Regions from separate parts of the Kitasatospora sp. NPDC056731 genome, predicted to be linked through region 1. Evidence: predicted binding sites of a transcription regulator. Region 1 holds the regulator's gene; each other region holds the start of a gene.
The links. Region 1 encodes HrcA, which represses chaperone genes, less so after heat shock. Its sites were predicted from a motif close to TTNGCACTCNGNNNNNCNGAGTGCNAA; they were not measured.
Positions count from the first base shown of each region.

Region 2: AB0R04_RS16275 (FmdB family zinc ribbon protein) is a predicted target of HrcA. The motif match lies at 5,169-5,195, and genes of this name have one in related genera.
Region 3: groL (chaperonin GroEL) is a predicted target of HrcA. The motif match lies at 4,547-4,573, and genes of this name have one in related genera.

Region 1 is NZ_JBFBNR010000008.1:148,848-156,389, forward strand. Features, by position in the region: gene hemW (radical SAM family heme chaperone HemW) at 1-737, shown strand, start outside; gene AB0R04_RS10745 (Uma2 family endonuclease) at 779-1,333, shown strand; gene AB0R04_RS10750 (DUF3097 domain-containing protein) at 1,337-2,164, opposite strand; gene AB0R04_RS10755 (hypothetical protein) at 2,189-2,773, opposite strand; gene htpX (zinc metalloprotease HtpX) at 2,846-3,766, opposite strand; gene hrcA (heat-inducible transcriptional repressor HrcA) at 4,030-5,064, shown strand; gene dnaJ (molecular chaperone DnaJ) at 5,141-6,280, shown strand; gene AB0R04_RS10775 (16S rRNA (uracil(1498)-N(3))-methyltransferase) at 6,393-7,142, shown strand; gene AB0R04_RS10780 (PDZ domain-containing protein) at 7,215-7,542, shown strand, end outside.
Region 2 is NZ_JBFBNR010000013.1:101,714-109,255, forward strand. Features, by position in the region: gene AB0R04_RS16260 (penicillin acylase family protein) at 1-1,530, opposite strand, end outside; gene AB0R04_RS16265 (potassium/proton antiporter) at 1,842-3,326, shown strand; gene AB0R04_RS16270 (MFS transporter) at 3,766-5,046, shown strand; gene AB0R04_RS16275 (FmdB family zinc ribbon protein) at 5,207-5,530, shown strand; gene AB0R04_RS16280 (hypothetical protein) at 5,831-6,094, shown strand; gene mscL (large conductance mechanosensitive channel protein MscL) at 6,125-6,544, shown strand; gene AB0R04_RS16290 (hypothetical protein) at 6,555-6,794, opposite strand; gene AB0R04_RS16295 (sigma-70 family RNA polymerase sigma factor) at 6,935-7,542, opposite strand, start outside.
Region 3 is NZ_JBFBNR010000051.1:37,303-44,844, reverse strand. Features, by position in the region: gene AB0R04_RS33390 (trehalose-6-phosphate synthase) at 1-636, opposite strand, end outside; gene AB0R04_RS33385 (glucosyl-3-phosphoglycerate synthase) at 687-1,688, opposite strand; SAM riboswitch class I at 1,836-1,972, shown strand; gene thrC (threonine synthase) at 1,990-3,270, shown strand; gene AB0R04_RS33375 (MoaD/ThiS family protein) at 3,312-3,590, shown strand; gene AB0R04_RS33370 (cold-shock protein) at 4,180-4,383, shown strand; gene groL (chaperonin GroEL) at 4,730-6,352, shown strand; gene AB0R04_RS33360 (hypothetical protein) at 6,448-6,804, shown strand; gene AB0R04_RS33355 (PadR family transcriptional regulator) at 6,915-7,298, shown strand; gene AB0R04_RS33350 (hypothetical protein) at 7,295-7,542, shown strand, end outside.

The sequences.
Region 1 (7,542 bases):
AGCTGCTCGACCGCCACCACACCCCGGGCCGTCCCGAGGCCTGCGTCGCCGAGGCCCGCGCCGCCGGCTTCGACCACGTCAACCTGGACCTCATCTACGGCACCCCCGGCGAGTCCGACGACGACTGGCGCGCCTCCCTGGACGCCGCCATCGGCGCCGGGCCCGACCACGTCTCCGCGTACTCCCTGATCGTCGAGGACGGCACCAAGCTCGCCGCCCGGGTCAAGCGCGGCGAACTGCCGATGATCGACGACGACGTGCACGCCGACCGCTACCTCATCGCCGAACAGGCGCTCAGCGCCGCCGGCTACACCTGGTACGAGGTCTCCAACTGGGCCACCACCCCCGAGGGCCGCTGCCGCCACAACGAGCTGTACTGGACCGGCGCCGACTGGTGGGGCGCCGGCCCGGGCGCGCACAGCCACGTCGGCGGCGTCCGCTGGTGGAACGCCAAGCACCCCGCCGCCTACGCCCAGGCCCTCGCCGAGGGCCGCACCCCCGCCCTGGGCCGCGAGGTGCTCGCCGAGGAGGACCGCCGGGTCGAGCGCATCCTGCTGGAACTGCGCCTCGCCGAGGGCATCCCGCTCACCCTCCTCACCGACACCGGCCGCCACGCCGCCGCCCGCCACCTCGCCGACGGCCTCCTCGCCGCCGAGCCGTACGCCGGGGGCCGCGCCGTCCTCACCCTCCAGGGCCGCCTGCTCGCCGACGCGGTCGTACGTGACCTGGTGGACTGACATTCGCTAGCGTGGACGTCAGCCGTCGGAGGGAGCGCGCGATGACCGCCATCGATGACCGGATGGCCGGGATCTTCGAGAACCTGGAGGTGCCGGAAGGCGTCAAGGCCGAGCTCATCAGGGGGGAAATCGTGATGACGGCCGGGCCGGACCTGGTCCACAACCTCATCATCGAGTGCATCGTGGATCAGGTCCCGAGGGCTCTCTGGCATCGGTTGCAGACCCAGGACCTGGCCTTCGCGCACGAGGCCAGCGAGCCGCAGCCCGATCTGGTGGTGATCGAGCGGGGCGCGGTGGAAGCCCCCGGACGGTTGGTCCCGGCGCCTGCGGTGACCATGGTCGTCGAGGTGGTGTCGAAGACCAGCGTCTATCGCGACTACCACGTCAAGCGGGAGATGTACGCGGGCGGGACCATCAAGGCCTATCTGATCGTCAACCCCTTCAAGGGCGAGTGTCGGCTGCTCACCGAACCCGACACCGCTACCACGTCGGGCGTCCCGGACTACGCGGTCGGGCAGCCCTTCAAGTTCGGCGACCCCATCCGGGTCGACGTCCTGGGCGTGACGCTGGACACAGGTGAGTTCGGAACGCTCTGACAGTCACTCCGGAATCGTCACGAAGTCGATCAACTCCTCGACCTTGCCCAACAGTTCCGGCTCCAGGTCCTTGTAGCTGTCCACCGTGGAGAGGATCCGCTTCCAGGCGGCGGGGGTGTTCACCGGCCAGCCGAGGCGGCGGCAGACGCCCTCCTTCCACTCCTCGCCGCGGGGGACGGCGGGCCAGCCGGGGATACCGACGGAGGCGGGCTTCACGGCCTGCCAGATGTCGATGTAGGGGTGGCCGACGACCAGGACGGCGTCGCCGGTGACCTGGGCGGCGATGCGGTGCTCCTTGGTGCCGGGGAGCAGGTGGTCGACCAGGACGCCGAGGCGCCGGCCCGGGCCGGGGGCGAAGTCGGCGACGATCGCGGGCAGGTCGTCCACGCCCTCCAGGTACTCGACGACCACGCCCTCGATCCGCAGGTCGTCGCCCCAGACCCGCTCGACCAGTTCGGCGTCGTGCCGGCCCTCGACGTAGATCCGCGACTCGCGGGCGACCCGGGCCCGGGCGCCGGGGACGGCGACCGAGCCGGAGGCGGTGCGGCCCGGCGTGCGGGAGGGGGCGGGGCCGGCCGGGCGCACCAGGGTGACTGTCCGGCCCTCCAGCAGGAAGCCGCGCGGCACCAGCGGGAACACCCGGAGCTTGCCGAAGCGGTCCTCCAGGGTGACGGTGAAGCCCTCGGCGGTCTTCTCGCAGCGCACCACCGCGCCGCAGAAGCCGGTGGCGGCCTCCTCCACCACCAGGTCCCGTTCGGCGGTCACCTCCGGGGCGGGCTGCTGCTTCTTCCACGGCGGGGTCAGGTCGGGTCCGTACTGGCGGCTGTGCATGAAAGCGACTATACGGACGGACCGTCAGAGGCCCGGCGCGCCCCAGACCGGGAACCAGCGGCTGAGGTCCTTCTCCAGCCGCAGGTCGTTCCCGAGCGTCGCGTTGACCTGGAGTTCCAGCGGGCTGTTGCGCCGCTCCCCGCCGCCGGGCATCGGGGCGAAGGGGTAGAAGGTGCCGCGTTTGTAGAGGTAGACCAGGGCCAGTGACTGCCCGTCCGGGTTGCGGAAGCCGACCAGCGAGCAGAGCAGCTGCGGCCCGAAGCCGTTCGCCTCCAGCTCGCTGTTGACCGCGTGCAGGTCGTTGACCAGGTCCGGCAGTTCCTCGGGGGTGTGCCGGGCGAGCAGCCAGGAGTAGCCGTAGCCGTCCTTGGAGGCCTCGACCGGGACGCCGCCGCGCTCGGTGTCGGCGTCGAGCAGCGCCCGCACCTGTTGTTCGACCTGGCCGAAGGCCGCGCCCTCGACGGCGGCGAAGCAGACCGAGCCGAGCCCGGTGGGGGTGAACCCGGCCGCGGCCTCCAGGGTGAGGGCGGCGGACGGGACGCCGAACAGCTGGTCGAGGTCGGGCTTGACGGGCTTGGTGCGCCCGAACAGGGTGTCCAGGATTCCCACGGCGGTCCTTTCGGGGGAGGGAGTCGGGAGGAGCCAGGAGGGGGGGCGGGAGGGCCGCAGGGGGCCGGGGCCTCAGCGGCCGAGCTGCTCGGAGATCTTCGCCAGCTCCGCGAGCCGCTTCTCCAGCGTCGGGTGGGTGGAGAACAGCTGCGAGGCGGTCTCCCGGGCGCTCAGCGCGGGGGCGAAGTAGAAGGCGTTGTAGGGCTGCGCCTGGCGCAGGTCCTTGCTGGGGATGGCGGCGATCTGGCCGGTGACCTTGGTGAGCGCGGAGGCGAGGGCGCTGGGCCGGCCGGTGAGCTGGGCGGCGGCGCGGTCGGCGGCGAGTTCCCGGTAGCGGGACAGGAGCCGGGTGAGCAGGAAGCTGATGGCGTAGACGACCATCGACACCAGCGGGATGATCAGGGCGACGATGGCCGCGTTCTGGTCGTTGTTGTTGCGGTTGCCGCCCATGAACCCGCCGTACATGGCGATCCGGGTCATGGCCCCGGCGAGGACGCCGAGGAAGCCGGCGATGGTCATCACCGCGACGTCCCGGTGGGCGACGTGGGACAGCTCGTGGGCGAGGACGCCCTCCAGTTCCTCGGGCTCCAGCCGGCGCAGCAGGCCGGTGGTGACGCACACCACGGCGTTCTGTGGGTTGCGGCCGGTGGCGAAGGCGTTCGGCATGTCGTTGTCGGCGACCGCCACCCGGGGTTTGGGCATGTCGGCCAGCGCGCAGAGCCGGTCGATGGTGCCGTGCAGTTGCGGGTACTGCTCAGGGGTCACCTGGTGGGCGCCCATCGCCCGTTCGGTGATCTTGTCGCTGAACCAGAACTGGGCCACGAACAGCCCGCCGGAGATCAGGACGATCAGTGGCCAGGCGCCGCGCAGCAGCACGATCAGCAGACCGGTGAAACCGACGTACAGCAGCCCGATCACGAACATCGTCACGACCATGCGGCCGGTCAGGCCGCGGTCGGGCGCGAAACGGGTGTGCTGGCCCGAGCTCGACATTGCTTGCTCCTCCATTCGCCGTCGTCTTCGATGCTGCCACCCGGACGGCCCTGCGGCACCACCCCCGCGCCGGGAACTGCGGGCAGGATCACTCCGGCCGGGCCGTTCCTGCCGTTGGGCCCGGGCCTTACACTGGCAGGTACGGTTTTGGCACTCGCAGGTTCAGAGTGCCAAAGCGGGTGCCGGAGCCGGGATCCTCCCGGAGCGGGCAGCAGCATGCGTGACACGAACGGACAACGTGCGAAGACGGAGGTGTGTGCCCCATGGCCGGTGAGGTTCGCCAGCTGGACGACCGCAAGCTCGCCGTGCTCCGCGCGATCGTCCAGGACTACGTGGGCACCGAGGAGCCGGTCGGCTCCAAGGCCCTGGTGGAGCGGCACAACCTCGGAGTCTCCCCGGCGACCGTGCGCAACGACATGGCGGCGCTGGAGGAGGAGGGCTACATCCACCAGCCGCACACCAGCGCCGGGCGCATCCCCACCGACAAGGGGTACCGCCTGTTCGTCGACAAGCTCGCCGAGGTCAAGCCGATGAGCGCCCCCGAGCGCCGGGCGATCCGGCACTTCCTGGACGGCGCCGTCGACCTGGACGACGTGGTCATGCGGACGGTGCGGCTGCTCGCCCAGCTCACCCGGCAGGTCGCGGTGGTGCAGTACCCCTCGCTGTCGCGGTCCACCGTCCGGCACATCGAGCTGGTGGCGCTGGCCCCGACCAAGGTGATGCTGGTCCTGATCACCAACACCGGCCGGGTCGAGCAGCGGATGGTCGACTGCCCGGGCCCGGTCGGCGAGACGGTCCTGGCGGACCTGCGGGCCCGGATCAACGCGCGGGCCGTCGGCCAGCGGCTGCCGGACGTGCCGGGGTTCCTGGAGGAGCTCCCGGCGGGTTTCGAGCCGCCGGACCGCCCGACCGTCAGCACGGTCCTGGCGACGCTGTTCGAAGCGCTCGCCGAGCAGAACGAGGAGCGGATCATGCTGGCCGGCACGGCCAACCTGACCCGCTTCGGGCACGACTTCCCCCTGACCATCCAGCCGGTGCTGGAAGCCCTGGAGGAGCAGGTCGTCCTGCTCCGTCTCCTGGGTGAGACGGCGGACGCCGCGATGACGGTCCGGATCGGGCGGGAGATCGCCTACGAGGGGCTGAATTCCACCTCGGTGGTGTCGGTCGGTTACGGTTCGGGCGACGAGAGCGTGGCCAAACTGGGTGTGATCGGTCCGACCCGGATGGACTATCCGGGCACAATGGGGGCGGTGCGTGCGGTGGCGCGGTACGTGGGCCAGATCCTGGCCGAGTCGTAGCACAGGCCGCCGTCGGAACCTCTGACGGCGGTGTCCAGTCGCAGCACTACTACAGGCGGAACAAGCGGAGCATTTGGTGGCCACGGACTACTACGCGGTACTCGGCGTCCGACGGGATGCGGGGCAGGACGAGATCAAGAAGGCCTTCCGACGCCTGGCACGCGAACTGCACCCGGACGTCAACCCGGACCCGAAGACGCAGGAGCGGTTCAAGGAGATCAACGCCGCTTACGAGGTGCTCTCCGATCCGCAGAAGCGCCAGGTCTACGACCTCGGCGGTGACCCGCTCTCGCCGGGCGGCGGGGGCGCGGGCGGCTTCGGCGCGGGGGCGGCCGGATTCGGCTTCTCCGACATCATGGACGCCTTCTTCGGCGCCGCGGCCGGCCAGCGCGGCCCGCGCTCGCGCACCCGCCGCGGCCAGGACGCCATGATCCGGCTGGAGATCACCCTGGAGGAGGCCGCCTTCGGCACCACCAAGGAACTCCAGGTCGACACGGCCGTCACCTGCACCACGTGCAGCGGTGAGGGCGCGGCCCCCGGCACCTCCGCGCAGACCTGCGACATGTGTCGCGGCAGGGGCGAGGTGTCCCAGGTCACCCGGTCGTTCCTGGGCCAGGTCATGACCTCCCGGCCGTGCCCGCAGTGCCAGGGCTTCGGCACCGTCGTGCCGACCCCGTGCCCGGAGTGCGCCGGCGACGGCAGGGTCCGCGCCCGGCGCACCCTGACGGTCAAGATCCCGGCCGGTGTCGACAACGGCACCCGGATCCAGCTGGCCGGCGAGGGCGAGGTCGGCCCCGGCGGCGGCCCGGCCGGCGATCTGTACGTCGAGATCGCCGAGACCAGCCACACCGTCTTCCAGCGGCGCGGGGACGATCTGCACTGCACCGTCACCATCCCGATGACGGCCGCGTCGCTCGGCACCCAGGTGCCGTTGCAGACCCTGGACGGGCTGGAGGAGCTCGACATCCGGCCCGGCACCCAGTCCGGCCAGTCGATCCCGCTGCACGGCCGCGGCATCACGCACCTGCGCGGCGGCGGCCGAGGCGACCTGATAGTGCATGTCGAGGTGCAGACGCCCACCAAGCTCGACCCCGAGCAGGAGGAGCTGCTGCGCCGGCTCGCGGTGCTGCGCGGCGAGGAGCGGCCGTCCGGCCAGTTCGCGCCGGGCCAGCAGGGCCTGTTCTCGCGCCTCAAGGACGCGTTCAACGGCCGCTAGGCCCTAGGCCGGGGCCGCTTGCTGGGCCCTGGCCGTCCGCGCGGGGGTGCCGGGTTCCGCCCGGCGCCCCTTTCGCGTTCCCGATCCGCCCCACCCCCCGGAGGTTCCCCGCATGACCGCCCCCGTCTTCGTCGTCGAGACCGAGCGGATCGCCGCCGCCGCGCCCGGCTCCGTGGTGCGCCTCGACGGGCCGGAGGGGCGGCACGCGGCCGCGGTGAAGCGGCTGGCGGCGGGCGAGGCGGTGACCCTCGCCGACGGGCTGGGCCTCGGGGTGGACGGAACGGTCGCCGCGGTGCTCGGCAAGGACGCGATCGACGTCACGGTGGCCGCCGTCCGCCGGGAGTCCGAGCCGGCGCCGCGGATCGTCGTCGTCCAGGCGCTGCCCAAGGGCGACCGCGGCGAGCTCGCGGTGGAGACCATGACCGAGGTCGGCGTGGACGTGATCGTCCCGTGGGCCGCCTCGCGCTGCATCACGCAGTGGAAGGGCGAGCGGGGCGCCAAGGCGCTGGCCAAGTGGCGGGCCACCGCCCGGGAGGCCGGCAAGCAGTCCCGCCGGCTGCGCTTCCCCGAGGTGCGCGAGCCGGCGACCACCCGGCAGCTGGCGCCGCTGCTGGCCCAGGCCGCGTTCGCCGCCGTGCTGCACGAGGAGGGCGCCGAGCCGCTGGCGCTGGCCGCGCTGCCCGCGGCCGGGGACGTGGTGCTGGTGGTCGGCCCGGAGGGCGGGGTCTCCCCGGAGGAGCTGGCCGCGTTCGCCGAGGCGGGCGCCGGGCCGTACCGGCTGGGCCCCTCGGTGCTGCGCACCTCCACCGCCGGGGTGGCCGCCGGCGCCCTGCTGCTGGGGCGCACCGGCCGCTGGTCGTAGCCGGCCCGCCCGTGCGGTCGGAGTCTGCCCGAACCGGCCCGCGCCGTGCGCGCGCGTGCCTACGCTGACCGCGTGACGGAACCCCTGAGCACCTCTGCGGGCGCCTACCTGCGCCACCCCCATCTGCACGGTGACCTGGTCACCTTCGTCGCCGAGGACGACGTCTGGCTGGCCCCGCTGGACGGTGGCCGGGCCTGGCGGCTGACGGCCGATCACCTGCCCGTCCGGCACCCCCGGTTCGCCCCCGACGGGCGGCACATCGCCTTCACCTCCACCCGGGACGGCGCGCCCGAGGTGCATGTGGTGCCGGTGGACGGCGGGCCGTCCCGGCGGCTCACCCACTGGGGCAGCGAGCAGACCGAGGTGCGGGGCTGGACGGCCGACGGGCGCCCGATCGCCC
Region 2 (7,542 bases), on a different contig from region 1:
GGCCTGGTAGCCGATGTGCTTGGCGTCGGCGTAGACCAGGTTCTGCGCGGGGACGGCGAAGTCCTTGGCGGCGGCCCGGAACTCGTCCCAGTTGCGGGCCCGGTCCAGCTCGAACACCGCGTCCATGGTCTTGCCGGGGTTCAGCGCCGTCCACTGCAGGGCGACGCCGTAGCCGCCGGTGCCGCGGTCGGGGGCGGCGCTGCCGTTGGGGGCGTACTTGCCGACGTTCTGCTGCTCGGTGCTCTGGTCGGAGATGAGCGGGGCGCCGGTCTGGGTGGTGCGGACGGTGATCGTGCGGTCCTCGCCGCCGGCGACCTTGATGGTCTCCTTGCGGAGGTCGAACTTCACGTCCTTGCCGTCGACCTGGTAGGTGTCCGGGCCGGTGACCTTCTCCAGGTAGAGGTCGGTCACGTCGGCGCCGAGGTTGGTGAAGCCCCAGGCGACGTCCTTGTTGTGGCCGATGATCACGCCGGGCATGCCGGCGAAGCTGAAGCCGGAGACGTCGTACTGGCAGGCCGGCGAGCTGGTGCGGCAGTGCAGGCCCATCTGGTACCAGACCGAGGGCAGGCCGGGGCCGAGGTGCGGGTCGTTGGCCAGCAGCGGCTTGCCGGTGGTGGTGTGGGTGCCGGCGACGACCCAGGAGTTGGAGCCGATGCCCTGGCCGGGGCGGCCGAGCAGCTGCGGCATGCCGTCGATCCGGTCGGTGAGGCCCTGGAGCAGCGCCTTGGTGGTGGCCGCGCCCTGGGTGGTGGCGGTGCCGCCGCCGGACGGGGGCGAGCCGTCGGCGGGGCGGTAGTTGTCGCCGGCCACCGTGCCGGTCTTCACGATCGTGCCGTTGCGGGTGTACGGGTAGTCGGGGTACAGCTCGGCGATCTTGTCCGGGCCGAAGTCCTGGGCCAGCAGCGAGCGGTCGATCTCCTCCTGGAGGTTCCCGGAGAGGTTCCAGGCCATCGCCTTGAGCCAGGCCACCGAGTCGACCGGGCTCCACTGCTCGGGCTGGTAGTCGCCGTTGACGGCGCCGAGCAGGGCGTACTCCAGCGAGGCCTTCTCGCCGCCGGGGTGCTCGCCGAGCCAGGCGTTCACGCCGTCCGCGTAGGCCTGGAGGTTCTTCTTGGTGTCGGCCGACAGCTTGGTGTCGAACTCCTTCTGCGCCACCTGCCGCCAGCCCATGGTGCGGATGAAGGCGTCGGTGTCGACCTGGCCGTCGCCGAACATCTCGGACAGCCGGCCGGCGGTGATGTGCCGCCGGACGTCCATCTCCCAGAAGCGGTCCTGCGCCTGGACGTAGCCCTGGGCGCGGAAGAGGTCCTCGTTGGTGTCGGCGTAGAGCTGCGGGATGCCGTTGGCGTCCCGCTTGACGTCGACCGGCGCGCTCATGCCCGCCACCTTGACGGTGCCGTCGACCTCCGGGAAGGACGCGCGGACCGCGGTGACCCCGCGGTAGCCGCCGTAGCCGACGCCGGCCACCAGCAGCACGACCAGCACGATCACGATCAGACGGGCGCGCCGGAACTTCTTCGAGCGGGGCATCTGGGTCCTTGCGGTCCTGACTTCGGGGCGGGCGGGCGTGTCCAGGGCCGGGGGCCGTGACAGGGCACCACATTAGGCCGAGTCGGCCGAGCGGCGTGCACGGGGGACGCTCACCGTGGGATCGGAGGAGGTCAACGAGGAGGCCTGGAAGCGGCGGTTGGGGGCCCGGGGAGGAAAAGAAACTAAAGATATGGCAAAATGTTAGACTGAGTAACGATCCGCAACAGGAGCATTGACGCCTTCTTAACGGGTCGCACCCTCCAGCACCACCAGACACCCCGCCCGCCCCTGCCTGCACGAGGTGCCACTGCGTGAACATCGACCACCTGAACCAGCTCCTCCTCGAGTTCTCCGTGATCCTGCTGGTCGCGGTGGTCGCCGTGCGGATATCCACCCGCTCAGGGCTACCGAGCCTGCTGATCTACCTCGGGATCGGCGTCGCCCTGGGCCAGAACGGCATCGGCGTCTCCTTCAACAACGCCGAGCTGACCCAGGTGCTCGGCTACGCGGCCCTCGTGGTGATCCTCGCCGAGGGCGGCCTCAAGACCAGCTGGCGCGAGGTCAGACCCGTGATGCCGGCCGCCACCGTGCTCGCCACCGTCGGCGTCGGGGTCAGCGTGTTCGTCACCGCGGCCGGCGCGCACTGGCTGGTCGGCCTGGACTGGCGGACCTCGATGCTGCTCGGCGCGATCGTCTCCTCCACCGACGCCGCCGCCGTCTTCTCCGTCCTGCGCATGGTCCCGCTGCCGCACCGGCTCACCGGCCTGCTGGAGGCCGAGTCCGGCTTCAACGACGCGCCCGTGGTCATCCTGGTCGTCGCCTTCGCCACCACCGGCGAGCTGGACTCCTGGTACGTCCTGGTCGGCACGATCATCGCCGAGCTGGCGATCGGCGCGGCGGTCGGCTTCGCGGTCGGCAAGCTCGGCGCGTACGGGATCAAGCACGTCGCACTGCCCTCCTCCGGCCTGTACCCGATCGCCGTGATGGCGCTGACCGTGCTCGCCTACGCGGGCGGCGCGCTGCTGCACGGCTCCGGCTTCCTCGCCGTCTACATCTGCGCGGTGATCCTCGGCAACGCCAAGCTGCCGCACGGCCCGGCCGTCCGGGGCTTCGCCGACGGCCTGGCCTGGATCGGGCAGATCGGCATGTTCGTGCTGCTCGGCCTACTCTGCACGCCCGAGACCATGGGCTCCGCGGTGGTCCCCGCGCTGGTGATCGGCGGCGTGCTGGTCTTCCTGGCCCGGCCGCTGTCCGTGGTGCTGACGCTGACCCCGTTCAAGGTGCCGGGCCGGGAGCAGGCGCTGCTCAGCTGGGCCGGACTGCGCGGGGCGGTGCCCATCGTGCTGGCGACCATCCCGCTGGTGTCGGGCGCGCCGAAGGCCCAGGACGTCTTCAACATCGTCTTCATCCTGGTCGTCGTCTTCACCCTGCTCCAGGGCCCGACCCTGCCCTGGGTGGCCAAGCAGCTGCGGATCGGCGACGGCTCGATGGGCCAGGACCTGGACATCGAGTCCGCCCCGCTGGAGAAGCTGCACGGGCACCTGCTGTCGGTCACGCTCTCCCCCGGCTCCCGGATGTCCGGCGTGGAGGTCAGCGAGCTGCGGCTGCCCAAGGGGGCCGCCGTCACCCTGGTGGTGCGGGAGGGCAGCTCCTTCGTGCCGGACAAGGCGACGGTGCTGCGCGGCGGGGACGAGCTGCTAGTGGTCACCACGGACGAGGTCGGCGAGGCGGCCGAGCGGCGGCTGCGGGCCGTGGACAAGGGCGGCAAGCTCGCGGGGTGGCTGCACGGGCGGTGAGCCCGGCGGGTGGGCGGCGGGTGGTGACCGGAAGACCGGAAGGCCTCACCCGCTGTTCACCTTCGATGGGCAGGACAGTTTTGGACGTGCCTTGTAGTCTGGGGATGCGCGCGACATCTACGCGCGTATATGTATGATGGTCAGATCACACCCAGCATCTGCCTGAAGCAGAGTTGGCGCGACCGTTCGGCGGCCGCGGTCCGGACCTCGGCCACCACGCCGGTCCGGCCCGGTATCTACCCCGGTCGACGCGCGAGAGGACGACTCTCGGCGCCGTCGGGGCCACCCCATGCCCTGCCGCGCTACCAGGCAGCAGGAAGGACCGACCGTGACGGCCCGCCGAACGGTCGACGACCCCGCGGACACCGCGACCCCGCGTGACACCGCCAACGCCACCCCCGCCGACGGCACCGCCGATGCCGCCGGCGCCCCCGCCCCCGTGCGGGTCGGATACGGCGCACTGCTGCGCACGCCCGGCGCCTGGACGTTCCTGGCGCCGGCATTCCTCGCGCGGCTGCCGTACGCGATGCTCAGCATGGGCATCCTGCTGCTCGTCAAGGACACCCACGGCTCGTACGGCACCGCGAGCACCGTCGCGGCCGTCGCCGCCGTCGCCCAGGCCCTGATCGGCCCGCAGACCGGCCGGCTCGCCGACCGGTACGGCCAGACCGCCGTCCTCGTCCCGACCGTCGTGGTGCACGCGGCCTCGGTCGGCGCGCTGATCGCGCTGGCGCTCGGCCACGCACCGGCCTGGAGCCTGTTCCTGGCCGCCGTCCCGGCCGGCGCGAGCGTTCCGCAGATCGGCGCCATGGTCCGGGCCCGCTGGATCGCCGAGTTCACCGCGGACGGCGCGTCCGCCTCGTCCGCGGCCAAGGTGGGCACCGCGTTCGCCTTCGAGTCCGTGACGGACGAGTTCACCTTCGTGATCGGCCCGATCCTGGCCACCGCCGTCGCCACCACGGTCAGCCCCTCGGCCGGACTGATCGCCGAGGCCACGCTGACCCTCGTCGGCGGCCTGGCCTTCGCCGCCCAGCGGCGCACCGCGCCCGCCCGGGCACTGCCCCAGCCCGGCGTGCGACGCGCCTCCGCGCTCGCCTCCCCCGGCGTCCGGCTGCTGGCCGGGGCCTTCCTCGGGGTGGGCGCCGTGTTCGGCGGCATGCAGGTCTCGGTGAACGCCTTCGCCGACTCGGTCGGGCAGCACGGCGCCGCCGGCACCGTGTACGGGATCTTCGCCGGCGGCTCGATGGTGGCCGGCGTGCTGTACGGCGTGATCGCCTGGCGGCGGTCCGTGCAGCAGCGGATGGTCATGAGCTACGCCCTGCTGGTGCTGGGCTGCTCCACGCTGTGGGCGATGCCCAACCTGGTCGCGCTCGCCGCCGCCGGACTGGTCTGCGGCCTGGCCATCGCGCCGACCCTGATCAGCGGCTACACCCTGGTCGAGACCCTCGTCGCGGACGGCGCCAAGACCGAGGCGTTCACCTGGCTGACCGGCGCCATCGGCCTCGGCCTGGCGGTCGGCCAGATGATCGCCGGGCAGCTGATCGACGGCCACGGGCCGTCCAGCGGGTTCCTGGTGCCGGTGGCCGGCGCCGGCCTGGGCCTGATCGCGCTGGTGTCGCTGCGCCACCTGCTGACCGCTCCGGGCGGGCCGGGCCAGGTGGTCGCGGCCGCACCGGAGCGCGGCGCCGCGGCGCAGCTGGTGGGCGCGGCCAAGGGCTGAGCGGGCACGCGGTGGCGCACCGCGCGAAGCCGCGGTGGAAGAGCGTTCGCGGCTCGGCCACGGCTCATCTCACATCGGAGTCGCTGGACTGATTCAGCGGAATGCCGCATCATTGACCATCGTTAGCACTCATCAGGCGAGAGTGCCAGGAGGAAGACAAGTGCCCACGTACCAGTACCAGTGCACCGAGTGCGGCAACGGCCTGGAGGCGGTGCAGAAGTTCACCGACGAGGCGCTGACCACGTGCCCCGACTGCCAGGGACGGCTCCGCAAGGTCTTCTCGGCCGTGGGCGTCGTGTTCAAGGGCTCGGGCTTCTACCGCACCGACAGCCGCTCGTCCTCCAGCAGCACGGTGGGCGCAGGCTCCTCCGGTAGCTCCTCGGCGGCGTCGTCCGGCTCGACCCCGGCGTCGTCCTCGACGTCCTCGTCCTCCGGTTCTTCGAGCTCTTCCAGCTCCTCCAGCCCGGCTCCGGCCGCGAGCTGACCTCGGCGCCGGACGCACACAGCGCATCGACAAGGCCCGCCGCCCCGCGTTCTTCGCGGGGCGGCGGGCCTTTCGTCGTCCCTGCTCGCTGTCACCACTCGCCGCCCCGGTTCGTCAGCCCGGGCGGGCCGGATGCACTCGTGCGGGTGTGCGAATTCATCCACAGGGCCCGAGTTGTCCACAGGCTGCGGATAACGGCTTTCCGGGGCGGGGCGCGGCGCACATCGTAGGGGTCGCCGGAGAACGACCGGCCCGCACAGGGGCGCCCCCCCCACGACCTCGGTGGTGACCATGACGACGATGAGCCTCTCCGTACCGCTGCCCGCACCCGCTGTACCGCCCCGGCGGGAGGTGCCGCGCTTCCCGCCGATCCGGCGCGGGGCCGGCGGGTGGCACCGCTGGCGGCACGCCGTACGGCGCCGGGCCGGGGTGCCCTCGCTGGTGCTGCTCGCGGTGGCCGCGGCGCTCGCGGTCGGGCCCGCGCGGGCCGGGCTGCCGCCGCCCCCGGGCGGCCCGGTGAGCCGGACGGGTTGTCAATCCGGACCAACGGAAGATCACCCGTAACCGGGCAACGACTTCGTCGTTCACGGCGGCATGAAAGGCTTCAAGGAATTCCTGCTGCGTGGAAACGTCGTCGAACTCGCCGTCGCCGTCGTCATCGGCGCGGCCTTCACCAACATCGTCAACGCCTTCGTCAAGGGCGTCATCAATCCGATCGTCGGCGTCTTCGGAACGAAGGACCTGGCGTCCTACAGCTCCTGCCTCAAGGGGCCCTGCGAGCTGAACGCCACCGGCGAGGTCACGTCCGGAATCCTCATCCTGTGGGGATCGGTGCTCAGCGCCCTGCTGCAGTTCCTGATCACGGCGGCCGTCGTCTACTTCGTCCTGATCGTGCCCATGAACAGGCTGGCCGCCAGGCGGAAGAGCACCGCCGAGACGCTGGCGGAGGCCGAGGCCAAGGAGGTCCAACTGCTCACCGAGATCCGCGACGCGCTGGTCGCCCCGCAGCGCTGAGCGCCACGCCTCAGTCCCCGTGGTGCGGCGGGCGCTGGCTCAGGTACCAGTCCAGCCCCCGCCCACCGCTCTCCCCCGCCCCGGGGCGCTCACCCCAGCCGGTGTCGGTGTCGTCCCGGGACTGCTGGTCCAGCGGGTCCCGGAAGACCAGCCGGGCCTTCGGCGCCGCCGGCCGCTCCTCCCGTCCCTGCTGCTCCCCCTGTCCCTGCTCCTGCTCCCGCGCCTGCCCCTGCTCGCTCACCCTGCTCACTTCCGCTTCCCGTCGACTGCCGTCCGGATCGTCCTGTCCCTCCAGCCTAAGAGCCCCGCGACACACCCCGGGCCCTGGTGCGGAGTGCTCCGCACCAGGGCCCGGGGCGGGGATGGAGCCGCAGGCAGTTGCTCGGGTTCTCAGGCGGCCTCGAAGCCCGCGTGGTCGGCGATCTTCTTCAGCTCGGCCAGCGCGTGCTTCTCGATCTGGCGGATCCGCTCGCGGGTGAGGCCGTGCTGCTTGCCCACCTCGGTGAGGGTGCGCTCGCGGCCGTCCTCCATCCCGTAGCGGGAGCGGATGATCGAGGCCGTGCGGTCGTCCAGCCGCCCGATCAGGCCGTCCAGCTCCTCGCGGCGGAGCATGACCATCACGGCGTCCTCGGGGGACGTCGCCCCGGTGTCCTCGACCAGGTCGCCGAACTGGGTCTCGCCCTCGTCGTCGACCGCCATGTTGAGGCTGACCGGGTCGCGGGCCCAGTCCAGCACGTCCTTGATCCGGGCCTCGGTGGTGTCCAGCTCGGCCGCGATCTCGGCCGGCTCGGCCTCCCGGCCCAGCTCCTTGGACTTCTCCCGCTGCACCCGCCGGATCCGCCCCAGCTCCTCGACCAGGTGCACGGGCAGCCGGATGGTGCGGGACTGGTCGGCGATCGACCGGGTGATCGCCTGCCGGATCCACCAGGTGGCATAGGTGGAGAACTTGAAACCCTTGGCGTAGTCGAACTTCTCGACGGCGCGCACCAGGCCGGCGT
Region 3 (7,542 bases), on a different contig from region 1:
GGTGAGGACGGCCTCGGCGACGTCGTCGGGCAGCAGCCGGAAGTACTCGGGCGGGGCCCACGGGGTGTGCGAGAAGTGGCCGATCCGCAGGTCGGGGCGGGCGGCGCGGAGCAGGGCCGGGGTCAGCGAGAGGTGGTAGTCCTGGACCAGCACGGCGGCCCCGGGGGCGGCCTCGGCGGCCAGCGCCTCGGCGAAGGCGGCGTTGTAGGCGCGGTAGGCGGCCCACTCGGTGCGGAACCCGGCGTCGAAGGCGGGGGCGGTGGGGGTGGCGTAGAGCAGGTGGTGGACGAACCAGAGGGTGGAGTTGGCGACGCCGTTGTAGGCGCGGGCGAAGGTGTCGGGATCGATGTCCAGCATGCGGACGGCCTGGCCGCCCACGTCGTGCCCGGCGAGGTCGAGGCGGCCGTCCGGGGCCTCTCTGGCGGCCTGTCGGTCGGCGGCGCCGAGGGCGGCGCAGACCCAGACGGCGTCGGGGTCGTCGATGGCGGAGAGGCCGGAGACCAGGCCTCCGCCGCCGCGGCGGAGGGTCAGCGTGCCGTCGTCCGCGGTGCTGAACGACACCGGTCCCCGATTGGAGGCCACCAGGACGGGGGCGGTGCCGGTCGCACTCGAACGTTCGGTCGTGAGATCGCCCATATTTGGTACGTTGCCTGGGCTCCGGAGCGGCAAACCCTTTCGGTGGGTGTTCAGTGTCGGGTCGCGTACTCGGGCACGGTGTGCATGGGCGGGCGTTCCAGGGCGGTCACCGGGTGGGTGTGGGCGGTGAACTCCCGGCTCTGCGGGTCGCGGGTGAACTGGGTCAGCAGCGGGTGGACGAGGTCGGCCGAGGCCTTCAGCCGGTGGGTGCGGTCGAGGCGTTCGAGGGCGGTGCGGTAGATGGTGGCGGCCATCCGGCCGAGGGCCTGGCCGTCCTGGTGCCGGTGGTGCCGGACGCCGACGTCCACCTGGGCCAGGGCGTCCAGCCCGACCGTCTCCAGCGCGTCGACCAGCAGTCCGAGTTCGACGCCGTAGCCGGTGGGGAAGGGGAGCCGTTCGAGCAGCGCGCGGCGGGCCGCGTACTCGCCGCCGAGCGGCTGGACGAAACCGGCGAGTTCCGGCCAGTGCAGGTTGAGCAGCGGGCGGGCGACCAGTTCGGTGACCCGGCCGCCGCCGGCCGGGACCACCGCCCCCTCCGTCTCCAGCGGCCGGTCGTACATGGCCTTGACCAGCTGGATGTCCGGTTCGGTGAGCAGCGGGCCGAGGATGCCGGAGACGAAGGCCGGGTCGAACTCGCGCAGGTCGGCGTCGACGAAGCAGACGATGTCGCCGCGGGTGACCAGCAGCGAGCGCCAGAGCACCTCGCCCTTGCCGGGGACGGCGGGCAGCCGGGGCAGGATCGCGTCGCGGTACTCCACCCGGGCGCCGGCCCGGGCGGCGACGGCGGCGGTGGCGTCGGCCGAGCCGGAGTCGATCACGACGAGTTCGTCGACCAGCGGGAGGCGCTCCATCAGCTCGCGGCGGATGGTGCGGACGATGTCGCCGACGGTGGCCTCCTCGTCCAGTGCGGGCAGCACCACGCTGACCGTGTGGCCGGTCCGGCGCTTGGCTTCCAGCAGGGCGTGCACCGGCCGGTCGACCGCGCTCCACGAGCGGCGGCGCAGCCAGGACGCCGCCTGCGGGAGCAGCGCGGGGGTCGGTTCGGCGGGCACGGGACTCTCCTCGGCGGGGTCGGTGGGACGCGCCATCTCGCGTGGCGGACGATCCCGTTCGGGGTTGACGCCTTCGGATACAGTCTTCGTACAGCGGCCGGACCTTTGCACGTCGGGGTCGCCGTTGAGCACCACCACAATTTCACAAGCTCATCCAGAGGGACTGAGGGAACGGCCCGTTGACGTCCCGGCAACCTTCTCGCGCGGCTGTCTGTCGACAGGCCCCGGCGGGACAGGTGCCAATTCCGGCCTGTGGCGCGACCGTGCCACGGGGAAGATGAGGAGAGAGGCCTCCGCCATCATGGCTATCGACACTGTCGCACCCGCATCCGTGGACCTCGGCCCCGCCACCGCGCTGTCCTGTCGGGAGTGCGGCACCCGCTTCCCGCTCGGTCCGAGCTTCGCCTGCCTGGAGTGCTTCGGCCCGCTGGAGATCGCGTACGACTTCGGCAGCGAGGGCGCCGAGGCGCTGCGCCGCCGGATCGAGGCCGGCCCGAGTTCGATCTGGCGCTACGCGCCGCTGCTGCCCGTCCCGGCCGACGTCGCCACCAAGCCCAACCTGAACCCCGGTTGGACCCCGCTGGTCAAGGCGGACAACCTGGGCCGTGAGCTGGGCTTCACCGCGCAGCTGCACATCAAGGACGACTCGGGCAACCCGACCCACTCGTTCAAGGACCGCGTGGTGGCCTGCGCCATCGAGGCCGCGCGGGCCTTCGGCTTCACGACGCTCTCCTGCTCCTCCACCGGCAACCTGGCCGGCGCGGTGGGCGCGGCGGCCGCCCGGGCCGGTTTCAAGTCCTGCGTGTTCATCCCGCACGACCTGGAGCAGGGCAAGGTCGTCATGGCCGGGGTGTACGGCGGCGAGCTGGTCGGCATCGAGGGCAACTACGACGACGTGAACCGCTTCTGCTCGGAGCTGATCGGCGACCCGGCCGGCGAGGGCTGGGGCTTCGTCAACGTCAACCTGCGCCCCTACTACGGCGAGGGCTCCAAGACGCTGGCGTACGAGATCTGCGAGCAGCTCGGCTGGCGGCTGCCGGAGCAGATCGTCATCCCGATCGCCTCCGGCTCCCAGCTGACCAAGATCGACAAGGGGCTGCAGGAGCTGATCAGGCTCGGCCTGGTCGAGGACCGGCCGTACAAGGTGTTCGGCGCCCAGGCGGCGGGCTGCTCGCCGGTGTCGGCGGCGTTCAAGGCCGGCCAGGACGTGATCCGCCCGGTCAAGCCGGACACCATCGCCAAGTCGCTGGCGATCGGCAACCCGGCGGACGGCCCGTACGTGCTGGACATCGCCCGGCGCACCGGCGGCGCGGTCGAGGACGTCACCGACGCCGAGGTGGTGGACGCGATCCGGCTGCTGGCCCGGACCGAGGGCGTCTTCGCCGAGACCGCGGGCGGGGTGACCGTCGGCGTGCTGAAGAAGCTGGTGGAGACCGGCCAGCTGGACCCGTCCAAGGAGACCGTCGCGATCAACACCGGCGACGGCCTGAAGACCCTGGACGCCGTCGCCGGGGCCGGGATGACCGCTGTCATCCGCCCGACCCTGGCGTCCTTCCACGACGCCGGCCTCGCGTCCGCCTGAAACACCCCCCACCCCGCTGGGTCGCACCCGCTAGGAGAACCATGAGCGCCAACGTCCGTATCCCCACCATCCTGCGCACCTACACCGGCGGCGCCGCCGAGGTGGCCGCCGAGGGCGCCACCCTGGGCGAGGTCATCGCCGACCTGGAGAAGAACCACGCGGGGATCGCCGCCCGCATCCTGGACGACGCCGGCAAGCTGCGCCGTTTCGTCAACGTCTACGTGAACGACGACGACGTGCGCTTCGCCGAGGGCCTGGCGACCGGGATCGCGGCCGGCGCGAGCGTCTCGATCATCCCGGCGGTGGCCGGCGGCTGCTGAGCCGCGCCCCGATCCGGGCACCCCGCCCGAGCCGTTCGTCCGACCGGCCGTCCGCGCGTACGGAATTCCGTTCTCCGTACGCACGGACGGCCGGCCGTATTTCGGCGGGAATATGGCGGGGTCAAGTCGGAGTAGAGTGTGGCTCGGTTGGGAACAGGGCTTCCCCTCATCCTCACCCGCGAATCACCCGCGAATCGCCGGACGGTCGTCCGGCCGCTGAGACCGGTCTGGTGCCTGGGCCGTGAAACATGTCAGCCAGATGTCAGAATTCCCGCGGGGATTTGTAGTAATCCGTCCGCTATGTCCGGCGTGAAATGCCGAATTCCTCCCGCTTTCGCCCGTCCTGCCCCTTGGCGCGGTGCCGGAATTCCCCGCAGCTGACCCTGTTGCAGAGGGCGTCGATCCGGATACATTCAGCCGCGGTCGACGTAATCACCCGCTCACAGGGCGCCGTCAGGCACCCCCGGCGGAGGACTGCGGCGTGCACGGCTGCGCCCAGGGGGGGTTCCCCGGGCCGGCCTTCAAACCAGACCCGGGCCCGCGACCTGCGGGCGCGTGAAGGGCCAGCACAGCACTAGGGGAGTTCGGAATGGCTCAGGGCACCGTCAAGTGGTTCAACGCGGAGAAGGGCTACGGCTTCATCGCGGTCGACGGTGGTGCGGACGTCTTCGTCCACTACAGCGCGATCCAGATGGACGGCTACCGCACCCTCGAGGAGGGCCAGCGGGTCGAGTTCGAGATCTCCCAGGGACAGAAGGGCCCGCAGGCGGACATGGTCCGCGCCGCGGTGTGACCCCCTTCCGACCCCAGGAGCTCGGCGCGGCCCACGGCTGGTGACCACTCGCTTCTCGACGGGCCCGTACGACACGCGTCGTGCGGGCCCGTCGGCGTTCCCCGGCGGGGAGTTGCGCGGGTCGGCGGGAGCGCCCCGGACGGCTCGCGGGATCGCGATTGGGCTTGCACTCGACCACCCGGAGTGCTAATCATTGGCGTTAGCACTCACAGCGTGAGAGTGACAGCGGACCGGGTCGGTGAGGCCCCCGGGAGCGGTAGGGGAAAGGACCCCCGCACACCAGGGCCGTCCGTCGCGGGCACCCCTTGGTCCGAGCAGTCGACCGTGTCCCGGAGGACCACTTCTGATGGCCAAGATCATCGCCTTTGATGAGGAAGCTCGCCGCGGCCTTGAGCGTGGCATGAACCAGCTCGCCGACGCAGTGAAGGTCACGCTCGGCCCCAAGGGTCGCAACGTCGTGCTGGAGAAGAAGTGGGGCGCCCCCACGATCACCAACGACGGTGTCTCCATCGCCAAGGAGATCGAGCTCGAGGACCCCTACGAGAAGATCGGCGCGGAGCTCGTCAAGGAGGTCGCCAAGAAGACCGACGACGTCGCGGGTGACGGCACCACCACCGCCACCGTGCTCGCCCAGGCCCTGGTTCGCGAGGGTCTGCGCAACGTCGCCGCCGGCGCCAACCCGATGGCCCTGAAGCGCGGCATCGAGAAGGCCGTCGCCGCCGTCTCCGACCAGCTGCTGGCGCAGGCCAAGGACGTGGAGACCAAGGAGCAGATCGCCTCCACCGCCTCCATCTCGGCCGCCGACACCCAGATCGGCGAGCTCATCGCCGAGGCCATGGACAAGGTCGGCAAGGAAGGCGTCATCACCGTCGAGGAGAGCAACACCTTCGGCCTGGAGCTTGAGCTCACCGAGGGCATGCGCTTCGACAAGGGCTACATCTCCGCCTACTTCGCGACCGACCTGGAGCGCATGGAGGCGACGTTCGAGGACCCGTACATCCTCATCGCCAACTCCAAGATCGGCTCGGTCAAGGACCTGCTGCCGCTGCTGGAGAAGGTCATGCAGAGCGGCAAGCCGCTCGTCATCATCGCCGAGGACGTCGAGGGCGAGGCCCTGTCGACCCTGGTCGTGAACAAGATCCGCGGCACCTTCAAGTCCGTCGCCGTCAAGGCCCCGGGCTTCGGCGACCGCCGCAAGGCCATGCTCGGCGACATCGCCATCCTCACCGGTGGCACCGTGATCTCCGAGGAGGTCGGCCTCAAGCTGGAGAACGCCGGCATCGACCTGCTGGGCACCGCCCGCAAGGTGGTCATCACCAAGGACGAGACCACCATCGTCGACGGTGGCGGTGACAGCGAGCAGGTCGCCGGCCGCGTGAACCAGATCCGCGCCGAGATCGAGAACAGCGACTCGGACTACGACCGCGAGAAGCTCCAGGAGCGCCTCGCCAAGCTGGCCGGCGGCGTGGCCGTCATCAAGGCCGGCGCGGCCACCGAGGTGGAGCTCAAGGAGCGCAAGCACCGCATCGAGGACGCCGTCCGCAACGCGAAGGCCGCCGTCGAGGAGGGCATCGTCGCCGGTGGTGGCGTCGCGCTGCTGCAGGCCTCGGTCGCCTTCGACAAGCTGGAGCTGGAGGGCGACGAGGCCACCGGTGCCAACATCGTCAAGGTCGCGCTGGAGGCCCCGATCAAGCAGATCGCGACCAACGCCGGCCTGGAGGGTGGCGTCGTGGTGGAGAAGGTGCGCAACCTTCCCGCCGGTCACGGCCTGAACGCGGCCACCAACACCTACGTCGACCTGATCGCCGAGGGCATCATCGACCCGGCCAAGGTGACCCGCTCCGCGCTGCAGAACGCCGCCTCCATCGCGGCGCTGTTCCTCACCACCGAGGCCGTCATCGCCGACAAGCCGGAGAAGGCCTCTGCGGCCGCCGGCGGCGGCATGCCGGGCGGTGACATGGACTTCTGATCCTGATCACACCGATCGGATCAGTTGGTTCCTGATCGTGTGGGCGGTCCCCTTCGGGGGGCCGCCCACACGGCGTTCTACCGGAGAATGGACAGATGGCTTCCGACGACATCGAGACCGCGCTGCACAACGCGCGGGCGCTGATCCTGGCCGACCTCACCGCGCGGGACGTGGCGGACGCCGCCGTCGTCTCCCTGGTGGAGCAGGCCGTGACGCACCGCCGCTGGTGGCTGGAGCAGTGGCCGGACGGCACCGAGTACGTGCTCGGGCTGGTCGCCCAGGACGTCCAGGACGCGCTGCTGGAGGCGTACGGGCGCTGGCCGCTGTGCACCGCCTGCGCCGCCGACGGGGACCCGCACGCGCTCGGCGTGGAGCCGGAGCTGGGGCCGGAGCCGCACTGGGTGTGCGGCAAGCAGGGCGCGGTGGTCGCGCCGGTGGGGGAGCTCTCGTAGCCAGCTCCTGGCCCGCTTCTGGTCCGCTCGTAGCGCGCTCGTGGTCCGCGTGGTGGACCGGTCGGCGGGAGTACTGGACCTATAGGTAGGTTGACGATATATGTAGTCGTATGACTGAACGCTCGATGCAGGAGCCGACGCTGCTGCTGCTCACCGCCCTGGCGGACGCCCCGAGACACGGCTACGCCCTCATCCAGGAGATCGCCGCGATCTCCGAGGGCCGGGTCAAGATGCGCACCGGCACCCTGTACGGCGCCCTCGACCGGCTGCTCCAGCAGGGGCTGATCGAGGTCGCCGCGGAGGAGGTCGTGGACGGGCGGGCGCGGCGCAGCTACGCGCTGACCAGCGTCGGCCGGGAGGCGCTGGCCTCCGAGGCGGAGCGGCTGCGGGCCGTCGCCACCGAGGCGGAGCGCCGTCTCGCGAACGTCCTGTCGGCGCTGCAGGGAAAGCCGGAGCCGGAGGGGAAGTCGATGATGAGGGGGTTCTTCGCATGACCACACCCATGACCACGCCGACGATGGGGGCGCCTTCGACCGCGCTGCGGGCGGCGCTGCAGTTCTACCCGCCGCGCTACCGCCGGGAGCGCGGCGAGGAACTGGCCGCGGTGTTCGCCGACACCACGGCGGAGGCCGGCCGCTCGGCCGTCGCCCGCGAGGCGTTCGACCTGGCCGCGTACGGGCTGCGGGTGCGGCTCGGGCTGACCGGCTCCTCGCTGGCCGGGCGGGTGCTCGCGCTGGC